2 regions of the Lysinibacillus sp. FSL W8-0992 genome follow, and region 2 is predicted to be linked to the other one. Evidence: riboswitches for the same ligand, from Rfam matches in the RefSeq annotation. Region 2 holds a riboswitch; the other holds the start of a gene.
The links. Region 2 has a riboswitch for cobalamin ahead of cobT (nicotinate-nucleotide--dimethylbenzimidazole phosphoribosyltransferase). Riboswitches for the same ligand answer to the same signal wherever they lie in the genome.

Region 1: another riboswitch for cobalamin. It lies ahead of NSQ74_RS13435 (energy-coupling factor ABC transporter permease); the one in region 2 lies ahead of cobT (nicotinate-nucleotide--dimethylbenzimidazole phosphoribosyltransferase).

What each region holds. Positions count from the first base shown of each region.
Region 1 is NZ_JBBOZQ010000001.1:2,696,444-2,703,862, reverse strand. Features, by position in the region: gene cbiE (precorrin-6y C5,15-methyltransferase (decarboxylating) subunit CbiE) at 1-156, opposite strand, end outside; gene NSQ74_RS13465 (cobalt-precorrin-5B (C(1))-methyltransferase) at 113-1,246, opposite strand; gene NSQ74_RS13460 (precorrin-8X methylmutase) at 1,246-1,905, opposite strand; gene cobK (precorrin-6A reductase) at 1,918-2,679, opposite strand; gene NSQ74_RS13450 (sirohydrochlorin chelatase) at 2,676-3,623, opposite strand; gene cobJ (precorrin-3B C(17)-methyltransferase) at 3,638-5,314, opposite strand; gene NSQ74_RS13440 ((2Fe-2S) ferredoxin domain-containing protein) at 5,318-5,689, opposite strand; cobalamin riboswitch at 5,828-6,007, opposite strand; cobalamin riboswitch at 6,263-6,446, shown strand; gene NSQ74_RS13435 (energy-coupling factor ABC transporter permease) at 6,588-7,334, shown strand; gene NSQ74_RS13430 (energy-coupling factor ABC transporter substrate-binding protein) at 7,336-7,419, shown strand, end outside.
Region 2 is NZ_JBBOZQ010000001.1:4,054,003-4,061,421, forward strand. Features, by position in the region: gene cobT (nicotinate-nucleotide--dimethylbenzimidazole phosphoribosyltransferase) at 1-909, opposite strand, end outside; cobalamin riboswitch at 1,015-1,190, opposite strand; gene NSQ74_RS20330 (rhodanese-like domain-containing protein) at 1,334-1,636, opposite strand; gene hfq (RNA chaperone Hfq) at 1,731-1,961, opposite strand; gene miaA (tRNA (adenosine(37)-N6)-dimethylallyltransferase MiaA) at 2,060-2,953, opposite strand; gene NSQ74_RS20345 (alpha/beta fold hydrolase) at 2,940-3,860, opposite strand; gene NSQ74_RS20350 (glycerol-3-phosphate dehydrogenase/oxidase) at 3,864-5,510, opposite strand; gene glpK (glycerol kinase GlpK) at 5,528-7,021, opposite strand; gene mutL (DNA mismatch repair endonuclease MutL) at 7,109-7,419, opposite strand, start outside.

The DNA.
Region 1 (7,419 bases), 1.4 Mb from region 2:
TATTTTTTCTCCTGTAAAGCTTGTGAAAAAATCAAGGACACGCTCACCACCTACGAGCACCTCGCAGTCTTCAATCCACTGTCTATACTGTGGTAGTAAACTTTCCTGTCCGTTATCCCCGATCCCAATCAATTTCATCGATCGATGCAATGTCATCAGCCCTTCCTAATAATTGTCCCTGCATCGAATAAATCGATGTGGAGACCGTCAAGCCCCCTCTAATGTGGTGTAAAGATGAATAACAGCATGCCTCGCATAGGTGATGAAAGAAAGCATCATAGCCTTTTTCAGCCATTATTTCACCAACTTGTGATGCGGTATTTGCCTCTCTTACTTGTGCTACTGTTTCTTCATCTGCCCCAATATCAATGGCTAACTGCGCTAAAAAATTAAAATCAATGGCTGCGCTTTTGGAGTGCACCATCATTACCCCTTGAGCCACCTTTGAAAATTTCCCCATCATCCCAACGAGTGATACTTGCTTAATGCCAAGTCGTTTACAATGCTTTAATGTAAAGCCGACAAAATCACCCATTTCAATAAACGCTTCCTCAGGTAAGGTAGGATATTGGGCCATCCCAAACTTTTCACTACGCCCACCTGTTGTTACAACTACATGTTCACAGCCAGCTGCCCTTGCGACACTAATAGCTTGAACAATACTTGCCATATACGCAGAACTCGAAAAAGGCACGACGGTTCCCCTTGTGCCTAAAATGGAAATGCCGCCAATAATTCCAAGCCGTCCATTTAATGTTTTTTTTGCAATTTCCTCGCCCTCTGGTACAGAAATAACAACATTAACGCCGCGATTAATTTGAAACTCTTCAAGCACATCTTGCACGGTACTATGTATCATTTTACGTGGTACAGGGTTAATCGCTGCTTCTCCAACAGCAACAGGTAAGCCGGGCTTTGTTACTCGCCCGACGCCAATACCGCCATCTAAATGTATCCCTGGTGTATCAGCCCAACTTACCGTGCCAATAATAAGGGCTTTGTGTGTCGCATCTGGATCATCACCAGCATCCTTAATCGTCTCACAGCTTACTACGTTGCTTCCAAACGTACATTTTTCAATTGTAAATGTTGCATCTCGCCCTATTGGCAAATGAATCGTACTCGTTTCCTGCTCTTCATTTGTAATAAGGGCTAGTAAAGCGGCTTTCGTAACTGCAGTTGCACAGGCTCCCGTTGTATAACCGTGACGCATGTCTTTAGGATCCTTTTTTGGCTTCCGCTCCATTATTTTTTCGCCTGTTCGTCCGCTAATAATGAAACGGCATTTAAAGCAGCAACCGTCACTGTACTACCGCCTTTACGTCCAACATTTGTAATATAAGGAATCCCCTCTAGCTTTAAAAGCTCTTCTTTCGACTCTGCTGCTGACACAAAGCCTACTGGCATACCAATAATTAAGTCCGGTTTCGCTAAGCCTTCTTTAATTAAGCGAATTAACTCTAGTAAGGCTGTCGGTGCATTTCCAATTGCATAAATGCCACCTTCGTGTAATTTTGTTGCCTTTTGCATTGAGATTATGGCACGCGTTGTATTTTGTTTTTTCGCTTCAATCGAAACGTCTTCATCTGCGATATAGCAGTGTAAATCCCCACCATGCTTTTGGAAACGTTTTTTTCCTGAACCACTTTCAATCATTTGTACATCAGCAATGACATGACGACCTGCAAGGATCGACTTAATGCCTGCTTCAATTGCACCTGGTGTAATAATGACGCTACGTCCTAATTCGAAGTCAGCAGAAGCGTGGATAATACGACGGACAATTTTCCACTCATCTTCTGTAAAATCATGTTCGCCCATTTCCTCTGCAATTATCGAGAAACTATAATCATAAATTTTGTCTGGGTCTACTGTTAATGGTTTGAAATCTGTTTTGAAATCCATTTGGTTTGCCTCCTATAGTATGTGTTGTACAGCTTGTAGTACTTCCTCAAATGAGGAGTATTGTTGGCCATATTGAATATTTGGTCGTGCGATTAAAATCGTTTCAATACCACAGGCAAGTGCAGCGTCTAGCTTTTCATCGACTGAGCCGACTTTGCCACTTTCTTTTGTAATCATCAATGTAACATCGTATTGACGAAATAGTGCTTCGTTTAATTCTTTTGAAAAGGGACCTTGAATAGCAACAATATCTCTTTGCGCCACACCAAGTGCTTCACATTTTTCCATATTATCAAGGCGAGGAAGCATACGTGCAATAACACGTGTATTTTCTAAGCCTTGTAACACCTTTGTAAACGTTGCAAGTGTTTTACTGCCAGTTGTCAGCATAATCACGCCTCGTTTTACAGCTGCTAACTGTGCTGCTTCCTCATAATCTTTAACAACTGTAATAAGAGGGTGTTCGTAATGTTCATTTGCGCGTTCATAACGAATGTATGGAACGCCAGCACTCTTTGCTGCTGCCATCGCATTTTTAGAAGCTTCCTCTGCAAATGGATGTGAGGCATCGACAACTAAGCGATACCCTTGTTCTGTAAGTATTGCTGCCATTTCCTCAGCAGTTAGTCTACCAACTAAATGTGGTAGACCTACCTCTGCAAGGCTTGTAGCAGCCGAATCAGTAACAACTGTAGCCGTAATCGCATAGCCCACTGACTGCAATTCAAGTGCTAGATTCCTTGCATCGCTCGTACCTGCTAACATGAAAATCATTTTACTAGCTCCTCGTCATGATGATGATCGTGATGGTGATCATGCTCGTGGTCATGATGGTGGTCATGGTCATGGTCATGGTCATGGTCATGGTCGTGGTCGTGATCATGGTCATGATGGTGATGATGATGCGCATGTCCATGTACCGCCGCATAAGCACGATAATTTTCTAAATCCTGCATACCTGTTGATGTACCATTCACAGCTTGTTCAATACGGTTTAACAACACATTTTGTAAACGATCATGGTAGCCAAAATAATTAGCAATTTGGATATCACAGTCAGGATATTGCTCATTAAATTGCTTGCACATGCCATTCATACGTTCCATTAAAATACCTGTGAATAAAAAGTACGGTAACATAATAATTTTTTTAGCACCGAGCTTGACACAGCGTTCAATGCCTTCTTCAACACGCGGATCTGTCACGCCCATAAATGCGCTTTCCACATACTGAACGTTTAGTTTTTCCCATAACAAACGTGTAATTTTATAAAAATCACCATTTGCCGCTGGGTCACTGCCACCACGTGCAATTAATAAAATAGCAGTATCTTTATGTTCTTCCTCAGTATTGAAGTCGATTTCTGCTAAGCGGTCTTCTAAAATAGCAAAAATTTCGTCATGAATACCGATTGTTTGTCCATACGTGAATGTAATATTTGGATAATGCTCACGTGCATGTTCGATTTCTGCTGGAATATGCATTTTTGAATGACCAGCATGAAGTAAAATAATCGGGATTACATGTACCTCTGTAGCACCCTTCTTCACACAATTCGTTATACCATCTTCAATGTTTGGCGAGGCAAACTCTAAAAAACATGTTTCTACTAAAAAGCTTTCATCGATACGTGGCGTCATTTGCTCTATAAACGTTCGTACCTCGTCATTTCCTGCTGCTAAACGGCTACCATGGCCAACAAATAAAATTGCTTTCATCTTTTATCTCCTCACTAGTCGCCGCACGGAGCTGGCTCTACTTTTATTTTTGACGACATATCTTGATACGTAAAATGCAATATTTTTTTCAACCGTTTGAAGTACTTAAATAAGCGTTCATTTGGATGTGCATTTGCCTTATATTCCTCAATAATGTCTGTAATAAGCGGAATAAGCTGTTCTGGCTCTAGTCCCTCTACAACTGGCTGTGCTGCATGTGCAGTACGCCCTACTGGTTTCGCACCGATAAAAACATCAAATTTACTTTTCCGATAGACGATACCTATATCGTCAAATACTGCACGATAACACGCCATGCCACAGCCATTAAAGCCAATGTTCAGCGTTTTAGGCAACGACAACCCACCAAGTTTTGCTTGAATCTCCTCTGCATATGGAATTGAATCTGCCTTCTCGCCATAACAGAAGTCACAAGCCTTTAATGACAGCACATCCCCAATTGGTGCGAGTAAAAAGCCTACTTCTCTTAACTTTTCAGTAATAATTTCTGGCTCTGTCGTTGGAATTTTTAAATGAATTTGATGGTCAGGTGTATATTCCATCGTGCCTTCATCTCCCACAACTTCAGCTAACGTCATCATTTGCTGTGGAGTGAAAAATTTATTCGCTACCCCAGGACTAACAGCAAGTTCAAAAATCGACTCCATTTTTTGCTGAACTAACTTCGTTGTAGCCTTTGTGACAGTTGTTCCTTTCACCATGGCTAGTGCAGTTGCTGCCATTTCTAGAGATGATTTTTCTTGTACCGATACAGGCGCAGGTGCTATCGCAATACTACTTTTCAGACGTCCTGCATTTGGATCTGCAGCAAAGTCATGACTTGCAGTACCTGTTTCTTGGTTCATTGCCCACGGCTCATTTTCTTCTCTTAAACGCTGGTGTGGACGTAAAGGCTGTTTTTCTTCTCCAAGTGTATATTTGCGCTGATAGCCACGCGGTGTAATCATTTTATTGTCATAGAAAAATGTCGATGAATTTCCAATAATAACTGTAGTTAACATGCCGATATCATGCTCGAGCATCTCTGCTAAAGTCGTCATCGTTATTTCCTGACGATCACGGTAGGCACTTTTCACAAGTCCTACAGGTGTATCCGGTGATCGATATTCTAGTAAAATCCGTTGGGCTTCTACAATTTGACGTGTACGGCGACCACTTTTTGGGTTATATAACGCAATGACAAAATCGGCCATCGCCGCAGCTTCCACACGCTTTGCAATTAAATTCCAAGGTGTTAAATGATCGCTTAAACTAATCGTGCAAGAATCATGCATAATCGGTGCGCCTAGCAAACTTGCACACGAATTAATAGCAGAAATTCCTGGCACAATTTCGACTTCAACACCTGTTGCTTCCGTCCACCCAAGCTCAATTAGTACTTCATATACAAGTCCAGCCATCCCATATACGCCTGAGTCACCACTCGAAATAACAGAAACGATATTTCCAGCCTCCGCTTGACGTACCGCTTCTTGTGCTCGTGACACTTCTTCTGTCATACCAGTACTAACAATCGACTTCGCACTTACTAAATCTTGAATGAGCTCAACATACGTTTTATAACCGATAATAAATTCACTTTGTTGTAATGCCTCTACAGCACGTGTCGTAATATGCTTGAAATCTCCAGGTCCAAAGCCTACAACAAAAATCTTTCCTTTTTGCGCCATTTTTTACCCCTCTTTCACCTTGTCGATGCCTTTAATGGCTGTTGTTTGTGGGGTACGTTGCAACGTACCTTCTGTCAGTGTAAAAACATGCTCGCTGTGTAAAGAATCATGGTTTAAATCTTGTACAAGTGTTCTACCATGCTCAACTGTTGGTATACGATACCAATTTCCCTGTGGGTACGCGATCACAACACAAGCATCTTTACATCTGCCATTACAACGCGTTCTTGTCGTATGTATTTCCTTATCGAGTGCTAATTTCTCTATTTCGTCTCGTATTGCGAGCGTAATTTCCTCAGCTTCTTTTTTCATGCAACTACTACCATTACAAATAAAAAGATGGGTTTTCATGCCCTCTAAATTCCAAGTTGTCATTGCTTTTCTCCCCTCATTCTACTTTTAGGAAAAAGAAAAAACCTTTACTCGATATCGAAGAGTAAAGGTTTTATAGAAGCCAAAATAAAAACGAATATACACGTATCCGCTCTCGCTTCACTTCTCCCTCCGAAAAGTTTGCATATCATCAACTAAGCAGGTTTCCTGACTTAAGCTTCCTCTTACTTTCGCGCCTTCCCAAGTTTTCAGTGGCATTGCGATTTCATCAGCTATTACAGTAGCGGGGGCTGTATCGGATTTACACCGATTTCCCTATTATCTCGAAGTATATCGAGCACTTAATGATGGATTTATATTTAAATTTTGAAATGAAATGTTAATAAAACGAATATAAAACTGTTTCTATCATAGCCTATCATTTTTATACTTTTCAACATTTCTTTTTTATTTATTAGATTTTTAATAAAATTTCAACAAATATTTCATTAAAATTGATAGATTTTCTCTGACATTTATCTGAATTTTCTAGATTGTTATTTTATAAAAAATTTTTTACAAAAAAAAGGATAGCTTATGATTGGAAAAACATGTTACACTTCTTCGTGAAAACTCACAACTTCATCTTTTTTCGGTGCGAAGTGTATACATTTTGCTTAAAAGGGAAGCCGGTTCAAGTCCGGCGCGGTCCCGCCACTGTACTAGGGAATTTTATAGAAAATGTCACTGTCCATAGGACGGGAAGGCCTATAAAATGTTGAACTAAAGCCAGGAGACCTGCCGAGAAAATCGTGATCGTTTCAACCTACGAGGATAGGTGTGCGGCTTGGCAAATGACAGTTCTATTTGCTTTTTCAGCTATGCACTTTTTCCGAAACGGAGAAGTGCTTTTTTTATTGCGCACGCTACATTCGAAAATTACTGTTGAGGAGGAAAGGTTTTGAAATTTTCTTTTTGGAAACTTAGTTATTTCTTAGTGGCTCTTTTACTAGTACCAAAACGAGCGTTTGCCATGCATATCATGGAAGGATTTTTGCCGATTGAATGGGCGATTTTTTGGTGGGTTATTTCGATTCCATTTATTATTTTAGGATTACGTTCTATTCGAAAAACAATTGACGAAAATCCTGAAACGAAAATGATATTAGGCTTATCAGGTGCATTCGCATTCGTCTTATCGGCACTGAAAATTCCATCAGTAACAGGAAGTTGCTCACATCCTACTGGTGTTGGCCTTGGTACAGTTCTTTTCGGACCATTAGCCATGAGTGTGATTGGCACAATCGTTTTATTATTCCAATCATTACTTTTAGCGCATGGTGGTATTACCACTTTAGGTGCGAATGCTTTCTCTATGGCAATTGTAGGACCAATTATTGCGTATTATGTCTTTAAAGGTTCTCAAAAAATCGGTCTATCATTCTCTATTGCTGTCTTTTTTGCAGCGATGCTTGGGGACTTAGGTACATATGTTGTCACTTCAGTTCAATTAGCATTGGCTTTCCCTTCTGAAGTAGGAGGCTTTATGGCTTCATTCACAAAATTTGCAGGTATTTTTGCTTTAACACAAATCCCTCTAGCAATTAGTGAAGGAATTTTAACAGTTATCGTTATGAATTTCTTAAAAAAATACAATGTGAGCGAATTAAAGGCACTACGTGTTTTCTCAGCAAAGGAGGCACATTAGGATGAAGAAAAATTTACTGCTACTAGCTGTCGTTGTACTTTTAGCAATCATCCCTCTTTTCGTACAAAAAGGTGCAGAATTCGGT
Region 2 (7,419 bases):
CAATTCGGCTGCTATTTTTGCCCCAGGTTCTTCTGATGCATGAGAAGGTATGATATAGTCTTGTACTTTTGGTTCAAGCTCATATGCAATTAGTGCAGCTACTGTAGAAATAAAGCCATCAATTACAACTGGTTTGCGATTTGCGGCAGCCGCAAGGATTACTCCAGCCATAGCCCCTATTTCTAACCCACCAACTTTTGCAAGTATATCGATTGCATCATGACGATTAGGTTTGTTTATTTCGATAGCCTTTTGAATAACAGCTACTTTATGTTCAATTCCTCCTGACCCTAGCCCTGCACCGAATCCCGTCACTTCATGCGGGTGACAAGCATGAAGTACTGATAATATAGCTGCACTAGGTGTTGTATTGCCAATCCCCATTTCACCAGTACCAAGAACATTTGCCCCTTTTGCTATTTCTGATGTCGCTATTTCTATGCCTACTTCAATTGATTGGACTGCTTCTTCCCTCGTCATCGCCGGACCTTTCGCCATATTGTCCGTACCGTATTTAATTTTTTTAATTAAAACACCAGCATCAAGCGGAATATCCTCTTTGACACCGACGTCCACCGTTACAATTTTTGCATTTGTTATTTTAGCAATAGCACAAACACCTGTTACCCCTTTAGGAAAATTCAATGTTTGAAAAAATGTTACGTTTTGTGGATTCGATGTTACCCCTTCGTCACAAACACCGTGATCTGCCGCACATACGATGATCACTTTGTTATCGAGTTTAGGATATAGTTCTCCCGTAATCCCAGTTAGTTGTATAGCAAGCGACTCCAGCTTCCCTAAACTGCTCGGTGGCTTGCTAAGAGAATCTATACGTTCCTTCGCATTTTCCATCATTTTGTTGTTAGTACGTTGAATGTGTTGAATCGTTTGTTGTAGCAATTGCATCATCATCTCTCCTTTTTTTAGCCTTTTACATAAAAGAATGAAAAAAATAGAAAAGCCTGTAGTTTATTTCATAACAAATAAACTACAGACTTTTCCATCGTCCATATCATCCGAAGCAATTAGGCAGGTCTCCTGGCTCAATCTCAACATTTTATAGAACCTTCCCAGCCATCGCTAGTGGTATTCTCTATAAAACTCCATTTTACAGTGGTGGGACCGCTAAAGCATTTCACTTTATTCCCTATTCTCCCAAAGTGGGCACCTAATGCTTTTATGTAATTACTTTAAATTTACGACAAAGTTTTTTGAGTGTCAATATTGTTAAAAGTTTTGGTAACAGCACTTTTTGCATTGCCATCATTTAATATAAACAAAAAAAATGAGGTATTTAACAACTGACTTGTTAAATACCTTCATCTTTACATTATTTAAATTCTAATTCCCCATCATAGGCAAGCATGCCGCCTTCAAGATTTGTTACATCAAAGCCTTGTGCTTCTAAATAAGCACATGCATTTGCCGAGCGTCCGCCAGCTTTACATACGATAATATAAGGCTTAGATCTATCTATCTCATCTAAACGCTCTGGAATTGTTCCAAGCGCTATATGCTTAGCACCAGGAATGACACCTTGTGCTACCTCATCATCTTCTCGCACATCAATAATGTATAGGTCTTCGTTAGCATCTAGTTGTTCTAATAATTGCGTTGTATCCATTGATTTCATCTTTATAGTCCTCCAATATATCAATTTCCTATTACATTATAGCGTGAACGAAAAAAAACAGCTAGTGATGTAGCACTAGCTGCTTAAAATGACTCTATTCTTCTGTCTCTAAAAATTCGACTTGCTTTGCTGGAACGAAAGTAGAAATTGCGTGTTTGTAAATGAGATGCTGTTTGCTTTCAGCATCAACTAATAATACTGTAAAGTTGTCATAGGATTTCACTGTTCCTTTTAACTGGAACCCGTTTAACAGAAACACAGTTACAAAAACACTGTTTTTACGTAGATGGTTCAAAAACGTATCTTGCAAATTGATTGATTTCATAGATTGCGCCTCCCCTACTCTCTTTCTACCTCTTCATTCCTATAGTAGCATGTTATACCAATTTATCAATTAGTAATTTTTAGAAATTATTAAAGTTTTTAGTCTTTTTCAATAAAATGAATGTCCATCTTATTACGGAAATAAGTAAGTTGTCTTTTCGCGTAGCGACGAGAATTTTGTTTTAAACTTTCAATTGCTTCTTCTAATGTGCATCGACCATCTAAGTAATCATACAATTCCTTATAGCCAATCGCTTGTATTGACTGTACACCTCGAATATTTTGCTGCCATAACCCTTTTACTTCTTGTAACAGCCCTTTGTCCATCATCAAATCTACTCGGCGATTTATGCGATCATAAAGCTCATCGCGTGACATATTTTCTCCAAGCCCTAAAATCAAATGGCGATAAAGGGGGATTTCTCCACGATTATGTTCATCTGAAGCTTTTGAAACACCACTTAATTCAATCATTTCTAATGCTCGAATAACACGTCTTGTATTATTCGGATGAATTGTTTCTGCCGTTTTCGGATCCAATGCTAATAGTTTTGCATGCATTGCTTCAGGACCCAACTTTTCTAGCTCCTCATAATATGCCTTACGTGCTACCTCATCTACCTGCTCCTCCGTAAATTGGAAATCATAGAGCACTGCTTGTACATATAACCCAGAGCCTCCAACAATAATTGGCAACTTCCCGCCTGCCTGTATTTCACTAATTTTGGCACGCACCAGTTTTTGATAATCCGCTACTGAAAATGATTCTGTTGGCTCTTTGAAGCTTAATAAATGATGTGGTACACCTTGCATCTCTTCCTCGGTAATTTTCGCTGTACCAATATTTAAGTCTTTATAAATTTGCATCGAATCGCCATTAATAATTTCACCATTATACTTTTTTGCTAGCTCAATGCTCAGTGCTGTTTTACCAGAGGCCGTTGGTCCAACGATTGCAACAACCTCTGCTTGCTGAATTTTATTTTGTATCATACTTTTTTAACCACCGTAATAAAACTTGATGAACCGCCTGATGATTGTCTTCATTTAAAATTTCGTGTCGCTTATCTTCAAATAAATAGACTGTAACATCCTGTATACCTGCTTCTACAAAACGCTCTGCCACTGTATACACTCCTTGACCAGCGTCACCAACAGGGTCCTTGCTACCACTTATCAAAAGGATCGGTAAGTTTTTATTTATTTTTTCAATCTCTTTTTTTCGATTTAGCACCATAAGGCCAGCCGTTAAATCAACAAAAAATTGGTTTGTTGGTATAAAGCCACAATATGGATCATCGATATATTTTTGCACCTCATGCTCTACAGAACATAACCAATCATACGCTGTTTTAGCATTTGGAACTTGCTTATTGAAGCTCCCAAAACTCAATTTATTTAATAAAGGGCTCTCCAACTCTTTGCCCAGCTGCATTGCTAATACTTGTGCAACATAATGTCCAATCTTATGCAATGTTGAAACGTTTCCTGTTCCACAAAGTATAACGTTATCCACGCCATTGCCGTAAAGCTGAATATACCTTCTAGCAATAAAAGAACCCATACTATGACCGAACAAAATGAAAGGCACATCGGCAAATTGAGCATGCATAGTTATTATCACTTCATGGGCATCTTCAACAACACGGTCAAAACCATTTTTCTCAGCGAAAAAACCTAATGTGCCGTTATAAGATGCTGTTTCTCCATGTCCACGATGATCATGCATCGTAACTGCATAGCCTGCTGCACATAGTATTCGAGCAAATTTTAGATAACGTCCACTATGCTCTGCCATGCCATGTAAAATATGAAAATGACCTATGCATGGAATAGCCGGAGTCAATGTTCGCGTAAACACAAAATATCCATCCGACATTTTCATATAACGCTCTTCCATTTACTACACCTCCACATCCGCAAAACTTGTCGCATCTATTATGGCTTGTTCTAATTGAGCAACATAAGTATTTCTTTGGGATTCTGAGTAGTGAAAACGCTGTTGCATTACTTGAATTACTTGCTCCTTATATCGTTTCACTGCATCAATATCAAAGTATAATAATCCCGTACGACGAATAAAGAAATCACAAGGTGTATAAACCATTTCCGCTTCTATACCATAGAGCAGCATCGCATGTAACACGAGAGGCATCGTACTGCCATGCTCATGCAAATACTTTACCTGATCAAATAAAGCGTCAACATTTGTACCATACTTTTGCACAAGATGCTTTGCTTCATCATAATTCAGGCCATACTGAACACCCTCTCTAGCTTTATATGCAGTATAATCAGGGAAATTAATAGCATTAATGCCCTTTGCACCCGAAAGCGACAGCTCACGTGTCATACATGGACTTGCATGCTTAAATTTATGTGTTTTGACAATTTTATCAACAATTGTTTCGGCCATTTGGCGGTAGCCTGTTAGCTTGCCACCAGCAATGGTCATCAAACCACTTGATGCTGTCCAAATCTCATCTTTACGCGAAATTTCAGAAGGGTCTTTACCTTTTTCGAAAATAAGTGGACGTACACCTGCCCAAGAAGATTCAACTGTTTTTCTTGTAATTTCGGCTGTTGGAAAAACATTTTTAGCAGCCTCAATTAAATAATCTACATCTTGTTGTGTTGCAGTAGGGTGTATAGGATTTCCTTCATAAACTGTATCCGTTGTCCCTAAATATGTTTTACCATCACGTGGAATTGCAAAAGCCATACGACCATCTGGAATATCAAAATAGACTGCCTGTTGCAATGGGAAGTGCTTTTGATTGAGTACAATATGGACACCTTTGGTCAGACGTAATTGTTTTTTGTCCGTACTTTTATCTTTTTGTCGTACTTCATCTACCCAAGGACCAGTAGCGTTGACGATTTGCGCCGCATGAACTTCCACTACTTTTCCTGTTACATGATCTTTTACTTTTGCCCCAATTAGCTTTTTCTTGTTATATAAAAATCCTGTCATTTCAGCATAGTTTACACAAAGTGCGCCATATTCAACCGCTTTTTTTAACACTTCAATTGTTAAACGTGCATCATCGGTACGATACTCCACATAATAGCCGCCGCCAACGAGCTCATCACGCTTTAATAATGGCTCAAGCGCTGCTGTTTCTTGTGCACTCAACATTGTGCGACGTTCTTGCTTTTTCACACCTGCTAATCGGTCATAAACCTTCAATGCTATTGAAGTCGTAAATGGACCAAGTGAACCATGCTTATATAAAGGCAACAGCATCTTTTCAGGCGTCGTTACATGAACAGCATTATCATAAACGATTTCGCGTTCACGCCCAACTTCAGCCACTACACCCATATCAAATTGTTTTAAATATCGAAGGCCTCCGTGAATTAGCTTTGTTGAACGGCTTGATGTACCAGCCGCAAAATCCTGCATCTCAATCAATGCGACAGATAATCCTCTTGATGCGGCATCGAGTGCAATTCCAGCACCAGTAATGCCACCTCCAATTACTAATACGTCAAAGCTATATTGCTCTAAATAATCCATAATTTTAGGACGGTTCTCAAATGAAAACATACTTTCTCCCCCATTAGCTATGATTTGAATAAACGTGTAGCTTCCACAGCTCTTTGCCAGCCCGCATATAATATCGCGCTTTGCTCTGTGCTCATTTTGGGTTGATAGGTTTGCCCATTTGCCCATAATGCAGCTAACGCCTCTTTATTTTCCCAAAATCCAGTTGCCAGCCCTGCTAAATAGGCTGCCCCGAGTGCAGTCGATTCATTAAGCTTTGCTAACTCCACCTCTAACTGTAAAATATCACTTTGGAATTGCATTAAGAAGCCATTACTTACAGCTCCACCATCTACCCGCAATACTTCAATTGGTGTGCCAGCCGCTTCCTCCATTGCATCCAGTACATCTTTCGTCTGGTAAGCCAATGATTCAAGCGTTGCCCGGATAAAATGTTCTTTTGAAGTACCCCGTGTCAAACCAAAAATAGCGCCACGGGCATCGGTATCCCAGTATGGTGTGCCTAATCCTACAAATGCAGGTACAACGTATACACCATCTGTATCAGCTACCTTTGTTGCATATTTTTCAGATTCTTTAGCAGTGCGAATCATGCGAAGACCATCACGTAACCACTGAATTGCTGAACCTGCTACAAAGACACTGCCTTCTAATGCATATGTCACAGTGCCATCAATGCCCCAAGCAATCGTTGTAAGCAAACCATTTTCAGAATGTATAGCCTGTTCACCTGTATTTAACAACATAAAACAGCCGGTACCGTACGTATTTTTAGCCATGCCCTTCGCAAAGCATGTTTGCCCAAAGAGCGCTGCCTGCTGGTCGCCAGCAATACCTGCAATTGGCGTTTCTTGCCCAAAAAATACGCTCGGTGCGGTTTTCGTATAGATTTCTGACGAATTTCTTACTTCTGGTAACATCGTCATTGGGATATTTAGTAGCTCACAAAGTTCTTCGTCCCACTGTAGTTCATGGATATTATAAAGTAATGTCCGCGCCGCATTCGAATAATCCGTAATATGTGCCTTCCCTTTTGATAATCGCCAAACAATCCAAGAATCAATCGTGCCGAAGAGTAAATCACCATTTTCCGCCTTGTCACGTGCACCTTCAACATTGTCTAAAATCCATTTAATTTTTGTTGCAGAGAAATAGGAATCCAGACGTAACCCTGTCTTTTGTTGAAACATGTTTTCATGGCCTTGTTCCTTCAACTCTTTAACAATGTCCTGGGTTTGCCTTGATTGCCAAACGATAGCATTGTAGACAGGCTGACCAGTATGTTTATCCCAAACTACCGTAGTTTCCCGCTGATTTGTAATGCCAATTGCATGTACCTCACTTGCTTCATGACCACTTTCAGTTAACACTGCTGCGATAACCGAGAGCACTGATCCCCAAATCTCATTGGCATTATGCTCTACCCAGCCTGCCTTCGGAAAATACTGCTGAAATTCCTTTTGTGCAACATGGACAATTTCACCTTTATGATTGAATAAAATCGCTCTTGAACTTGTCGTACCTTGATCAATTGCTAAAATAAATTCACCCATTTTTTCTCCCCCTTAGGTTTTCTCACCACGCACGAGATTGCTGTAAGTTTTTCTTTTATTTACTGCGACCTCGATGCTCAGTTATCACTACATTACCCGTTTGAACATTTTTTCCACTTCATAGGTTGTAAAATGAATTAGCACTGGGCGACCATGTGGACAGGTAAATGGATTGTCTGCTTCGCGTAAATCGTCTAGCAATGCAACCATTTGCTCTTTCGTTAAATAATGATTAGCCTTAATAGACTTTTTACAGCTCATCATAATGGCTGCTGCCTCACGCATTTTTTTAACATCTGCCTTTTTCGTCGTCAATACTTGCTCAATTAAATCCTCAATAATGTCCTGCTCCTCGCCATTTGGAAACCAACTAGGATGCTCACGAATAACAAATGATG